DNA from 2 places in the Clostridium sp. YIM B02551 genome. Region 2 is predicted to be linked to the other one. Evidence: riboswitches for the same ligand, from Rfam matches in the RefSeq annotation. Region 2 holds a riboswitch; the other holds the start of a gene.
The links. A riboswitch is a leader RNA that binds a small molecule or an ion and turns the genes downstream of it on or off. The one in region 2 is predicted to bind FMN.

Region 1 (3,466 bases), on a different contig from region 2:
AACAAAAGGCTCATCAGATAGCCCTACACCTTATGAAATGTATTATGAATATTCTGAAGCAGTTAAGTTTATACCTTCGCATAGAATTTTAGCCATTAATAGAGGAGAAAAAGAAAAGATTCTTAGCGTAAAGGTTGTATCTCCAGAAGAAAAAATAATAACATATTTTAAAAATAGGATTCTTAAAGGAAATAAAACTACTGATAAATATTTAGAAGATGCAATAAAGGATTCCATAAAGAGACTTATATATCCATCAATTGAAAGAGAAATAAGAAGTGAACTTACAGATAAAGGTGAAGAGGGAGCAATAAGAATATTCAAGGAAAATCTCAAAGCATTGCTTATGCAGCCGCCTATAAAAGGAAAAGTAGTAATGGGCTATGATCCAGGTTTTAGAACAGGATGTAAAGTTGCAGTATTAGACGATACAGGAAAGTTTTTAGAGAAGGCTACTGTATATCCAACAGTTCCTAGAAGTGATATTGAGGGAACTATAAAAACACTTAAAGGACTTATTAATAAGCATGGGGTAGAAGTTATATCCTTAGGGAATGGAACTGCATCTAGAGAATCGGAAGAAGTCATAGCTAGAATGATAACTGAAATTAAGAATGAGACTGGTAGAGAATTATTTTATTGTATAGTTTCAGAAGCAGGGGCATCAGTTTACTCAGCTTCAGAGTTAGCACAAAAGGAGTATCCAGATCTTGATGTTACTATTAGAGGAGCTATTTCTATAGGAAGAAGATTACAGGATCCTCTAGCAGAATTAGTTAAGATAGATACAAAATCAATAGGAGTAGGACAATATCAACATGATGTTACTCCAAAAAAATTAGATGAATCATTAAAAGGTGTAGTTGAAGATTCGGTTAATAAAGTAGGAGTAGATTTAAATATAGCTACCCCTTCATTATTAAGCTATATATCAGGAATTAATTCAAGTATAGCAGGAAATATTGTGGCTTATAGAGAAGAAAACGGTAAGTTTAAGAGCAGAAATGAATTACTTAAAGTAAAAAGATTAGGACAAAAAGCATATGAACAGTGCGCAGGATTTTTAAGAGTTATGGAAAGTGAAGAACTTTTAGATAATACTTCAGTGCATCCAGAATCTTATAAAATTGCTAAGAAACTAATAGCAGAATTAGGATACAATAAAAATGAATTAAAAAATGGCCAATTAGCTGATATAGATGAAAGAGCTGATAAAGCAGGCATAAAAGAATTAGCAGAAAAATTAGAAGTTGGGGAACCTACATTAAAAGATATAATTAAAGAACTTAAAAAACCAGGTAGAGATCCAAGAGAAGAACTACCAAAACCAATATTTAAATCAGGAGTTATTGACCTTAAGGATTTAAAACCAGGAATGGAACTGATGGGAACTGTAAGAAATGTTTCAGATTTTGGAGCCTTTGTTGATATTGGAGTTCATCAAGATGGATTAGTTCATAAGTCACAAATGGCAAATAGAAGAATAAATCATCCACTTGATGTAGTAAAATTAGGAGATATTATTAAGGTTAAAATTTTAGAAGTTGATGAGAAAAGAAAGAGAATATCATTAACAATGAAAGATGTGGATTAATAATATAAAAGACTTGTCAAAAATAAAACAAAGTTATATAATAAAGGTAAGAAAAAATTAATATCTTCAGGGCGGGGTGTAATTCCCCACCGGCGGTATAGCCCGCGACCCTTATAAATTTAAGGTTGATTCGGTGAAACTCCGAAGCCGACAGTATAGTCTGGATGGAAGAAGGTAATATTTAGGTAACTACGTTTATTTCGCCCTGAATCATTTTGATTCAGGGTTTTTTAGTTTATCTTAATATTGCCCCGAAGAAATATAGGAGGCGTATTATTAATGAATAATTCCAAGTTAAACAAACAAATAAAAATAGCATTGCTAGCTGGTTTGGCATTTGTGCTAATGTATTTTGATTTCCCAATACCAGGTTTTCCACCATTTCTAAAAATTGATTTATCAGATATTCCGGCCTTAATAGGTTCATTTGCATTAGGACCAATAGCAGGTGTAGTAATAGAATTAATTAAGAATATATTATATACACTAATAAAAGGAAGCCAATCTGCATTTATCGGAGAATTTGCTAATTTTGCAATTGGAGGAACTTGGGTATTAGTAGCAGGATTAATTTATAAATACAAGAGAACATTTAGTGGTGCTTTAATTGGACTAATTGTTTCAGTAATTGCAATGACTGTTGTTGCAGTTTTACTAAACTATTTTATACTACTACCAATGTATGTTAATGTATTTAAAGTTCCAATAGGTGATTTAGGAGCATTTATAGCAACTGCAACATTACCTTTTAACTTAATAAAAGGAGCAGCAGCTTCAGTTCCAACATTGCTTTTGTATAAGCAAGTATCAGCTTTATTAAATAGTGAAGCTAGAAAAACAGAATATAGATAATATAGGATTTTTTAGGAAACTTCAGTTGAACTTAAAACCCTAAAATAAAGGTCTAGATTTAAATAAAATCTAGACCTTGTTTTTATAATATTAATTACTCTTTAATTTCTCTTTTCCACATAATAATTGCATCTTCGCCATTATCTTGATAATATTTTTTTCTAATTCCATCTTGAGCAAAGCCGTATTTTTTATATAAGTTTTGTGCAACTATATTAGATCGTCTAACTTCTAAGGTAATATCTTTTGCGCCTTTGTCATAGGATTTTTTTAAAAGCTCTTTCATCAAAATATCACCTATTCCTAAGCTACGATAATCTGGATGTACAGCTATATTAGTTATATGAGATTCATCAAAGATTACCCATATGCCACCAAATCCAACTACTTTTTCATCTTTTTTTGCAACTATATAAGTTGCAAGCTTATTATTTAATTCATTATTAAAAGAATCATAGCTCCAAGGTATTGGAAAAGAGAAGATTGCAATTTCGCAAACATCAGCTAAATGTGCTGATTTCATTTCAACAATTTCAATATTTTCTGGTATATCCTCCATTAGTCTAACCTTAATTTCCTTTCATACTCTCTTTCAGCTTGAGATTTTCTAAGATATAAAGGGGTTGAGTTGTTTATATCATCCTTTTCCCCAAGTAATAATTTTTCTAATCCAAGCTCACCTAAAGAAGCTGCTCTTGTATAATTAAGATGTTTGGGTGGAAAATGAGCATTACTTTTTAAGTTTTTTAGCTCTTCTTCATATTTATAAGTACCATCACCTACAAATATAACTGATTCATCATATTTATCTAGCAAATTGCCTAACTCCTCAAGAGATATTATAAGGTAATCACTTAATCTTTCTAGATTGCCATTACTTGACTTGTAAATTGCAGTATAGACATTTCCTCTTAATGCATCCATTACAGGACAAATGATGCCATTAAATGTAATGACATTGTATGCAAGACCATCTAAGTTTGATATTGAAACATAAGGCTTTTTAATTCCTTGACTCAT
Region 2 (3,466 bases):
TAAACTTAAACATTTTACCCCTCCACTTTCCTAAAATCCATTTTCCATCAAAAACTCCATTGATATAGAGCTCTTTTTCTTTTCTTCTTTTCCTTTATTTAATCCTAAAAGCTTCTCAACATATTTGCCTATTACATCGCATTCTAAATTAACATAATGTCCTTTTTTCTTATTAAGAAGTGTTGTTTCTTCTCCTGTATGAGGTATTATAGAGACCTTGAATACTTCATTATCAACATAAGCAACTGTTAAGCTTATTCCATCTATTGCAATTGAACCTTTTTCAACAATATATTTAAGGACTTCCTTAGGCGCCTTTATGGTTACCCATACAGCATTTGACTCTTTCTCATTTGATGTAATAATTCCAACTCCATCAATGTGCCCACTAACAATATGTCCTCCTAACCTATCACTTGCCTTTAACGCTCTTTCAAGATTCACCTTCGCTCCAGTTTTACATTCGCCAAGATTACTTCTCCTCATGGTTTCTGCCATAACATCTGAGTAATATCCATCACTCCAAAAATCAGTAACTGTTAAGCAAACTCCATTTGTACTGATGCTATCCCCTATCTTACTATCCTCTAGTACTTTTTTAGCCCTAATTTTTATTCTTGCTCCATCACCAGATTTCTGAATAGATTCTACAAATCCTACTTCCTCAATGATTCCTGTAAACAAAGTCAATAACCACCTTCCTTTATATAACCCTCTACTAGAATATCTTCTCCAACAACTTTGGTTGTAACCTCATTTAATCTAAAACATTCATCTATGCTATTTACGCCTTCTCCTTCTACTGAAGTTTTGGCATCCCTTCCTCCGATTATTTTAGGTGAAATATAATATTGAACTTTATCAATTATGCCTTCTTTTAATGCTGAATAATTTAAGGTTCCTCCACCCTCTAATAAAATTCCATCTATATTTTTTCTTCCAAGTTCCACAACTAGCTCCTTAAGGCTTACCTTTGCATCTTTCTCCGGCAAGACAATAACCTCTATACCTTTGTTTCTTAGAATATCAACTTTTTCTTTTGGCGCTTTTTGAGTTGTAGCTATAATACAATGAGAGTTTTCATTTATTTCTAAAACCTTTGAATCTAGTGGAATTCTCAGATTACTATCAACTATAATTCTTTTTGGATTTCTTCCATTAGGAATCCTACAAGTTAATTGAGGATTATCTATTATCACAGTATCTACTCCAACCATTATTCCTGATAATGAGTTCCTAAGTACTTGAACTTCTTCTCTCGCCTCTTCTCCTGTAATCCACTTTGATTCACCAGTATGAGTTGCTATCTTACCATCTAAACTTATGGCAGATTTTAATACTATAAACGGCTTTTTAGTTACAATGTACTTATTAAACACTTCATTTAGCTTTTTACATTCTTCCTCTAGTATTCCTACTTCAACTTCTATCCCATGCTCTAATAACTTATTGATGCTCTTCCCCGCTACTAATGGATTTGGATCTTTTTGTCCTATAACAACTCTAGCAACTTTATTCCTTATTAATGCATCAACACATGGTGGAGTTTTACCGTAATGATGACAAGGCTCTAATGTCACATAAACTGTGGACCCTTCCACACTCTCTACAGCACTAGATAATGCATTTACCTCTGCATGAGGTCCTCCATAAAATTCATGAAATCCCTCCCCGATTATTTCATCATCTTTTACAATTACTGCACCTACCATAGGATTAGGATTAACTTTTCCCGCTCCTTTTATAGCTAACTCCAATGCTTTTTTCATGTAAAATACATCCACTAAATTCCCTCCCTTTAAAAATAATTTCTATATTATTTTTTCCTTTTTTAAATAAAAAAACCTGAGTTATTAAAACTCAGGGCATTAAAATCAAATATTATCCACAATGAATAAAAAACTATAGTTTTTTTCCACAAAAGATAAACAAAAAGCTCTGAAATTATAAAATTTCAGAGCTATGCATTCAATCAAAGTATATAGCTAACCTAATAAATAGATTACACTATACTCTTAATAATCTTCTTTCATCCAGACTTTACTGTCGGCCTCGGAATCTCACCGAATCTGCTAAAATAGCTCGCGGGCTTTACCGCCGGTAAGGAATTACACCCTGCCCTGAAGACTTATATATAATTTTATACTAAAAGCATATATTAACGTCAACCACTTGTCAATTAATTAATGACTAGGTGTAAATCCGCAATATCCTATTTTATCGCATCTATCTTTCATTTCCTCCCACTTGCTATTCTCTTTAATAGTTTCAAGTGCTGAAGGATATAGAATATAATTTTCTTTAAATATATGATCTCTTAGATTAAATATAAGATATTTTGCTGTTTCATCTAAATCTGATTTAAATGCTTCAAAGTTCACATATTTAGCATTCTCTCCAAGAGATTTTATTCTTCTCTTTTTCTCTCTTAAATCCTCATGTTCCATTTTCATAATTCTTGTAGGACCAGTTATCCCTAAAGCTTCCATCTCAGGGAAAAGTACTTGTTCTTCTCTTTGATGGTGATTCTCTGCATCTAATATATTATCAGCTAACTCAACTAGCTCTCTAGCTATATTACCTTCTTCATCATAATTATTCAGCTTTTGAATTTTATTGTTTAATACCTCTAGCTTCTTTAAGAGCTTTAATATTTCCTCATGTTCTTCTATCATAGTATTTAAAACGTGTCCCTCAGTAATGCTTGTCTTGATCTTATCCAATTCATCCTTAAGAACTTCCATATGAACTTCACACAAGCCTCTTAATTCTTGAGGATTCATTCCTTCTTCTATAAGATTTTGTTCTGCTATAGATAATTCAACTGGACTTATTTCTTTAACTATACTTAAAGCCTCTTGTCTAACTTCCTCGGTTGCACCTTCTTGATTTAACTTCTTTAATATTATTGATAAATTCTCTATTCTTTCCTTGTTCATCTTATTCTCCTCCACTATACCCTTTGAAACAATATACTGTTTTCTTTATAAATATGGATAAATAAATCTTTTTCTAAGTCATGTAGCTTATTATATACAAGTTTAAAAGTTGTACATGCTCCTTCTGGTGCTTTAAAGTCTCTAGTAATCTCTTCTAGTTCCTTTAGGATATCTCCTGCCCCATCATGCTCTGCTTCAGTCTCTTCTATATATTTCTTAACTTCTACTCTTAGATTTTCATCTTTGGTAATAAAATATCTCTCCATTAATGGGAATAGATTCTTCTCTTCTTTTATTAAGTGTTCCTCTAACTCAACTTTAAGACTTCCAAATAACCTATGAACTTTAAGTAGCTCTTCACTATGATGTTCAAAATGAACCTTAAGTATTTTTAGTAAAAGTTCATCTATCTCTTTAATACTTCTAAAAGTGTACGCATGGTGTGTATTAATTACATTTTCAATTAGTTTAATTGAATCAACTTCTCTCCAGTCGATATATTCACTATTGGAATTTTTGAATTTCTC

Region 1: linked by a shared signal. The riboswitch ahead of L1S47_RS15880 (ECF transporter S component) and the one ahead of ribD (bifunctional diaminohydroxyphosphoribosylaminopyrimidine deaminase/5-amino-6-(5-phosphoribosylamino)uracil reductase RibD) in region 2 are both predicted to bind FMN.

Annotation. Positions count from the first base shown of each region.
Region 1 covers NZ_JAKGTF010000013.1:74,868-78,333, forward strand. The annotation lists gene L1S47_RS15875 (Tex family protein) at 1-1,594, shown strand, start outside; FMN riboswitch at 1,653-1,774, shown strand; gene L1S47_RS15880 (ECF transporter S component) at 1,874-2,446, shown strand; gene rimI (ribosomal protein S18-alanine N-acetyltransferase) at 2,541-3,005, opposite strand; gene tsaB (tRNA (adenosine(37)-N6)-threonylcarbamoyltransferase complex dimerization subunit type 1 TsaB) at 3,005-3,466, opposite strand, start outside.
Region 2 covers NZ_JAKGTF010000008.1:19,315-22,780, reverse strand. The annotation lists partial or broken gene ribB (3,4-dihydroxy-2-butanone-4-phosphate synthase) at 1-13, opposite strand, end outside; gene L1S47_RS10640 (riboflavin synthase) at 31-684, opposite strand; gene ribD (bifunctional diaminohydroxyphosphoribosylaminopyrimidine deaminase/5-amino-6-(5-phosphoribosylamino)uracil reductase RibD) at 687-1,784, opposite strand; FMN riboswitch at 2,018-2,132, opposite strand; gene L1S47_RS10630 (DUF438 domain-containing protein) at 2,184-2,939, opposite strand; gene ric (iron-sulfur cluster repair di-iron protein) at 2,954-3,466, opposite strand, start outside.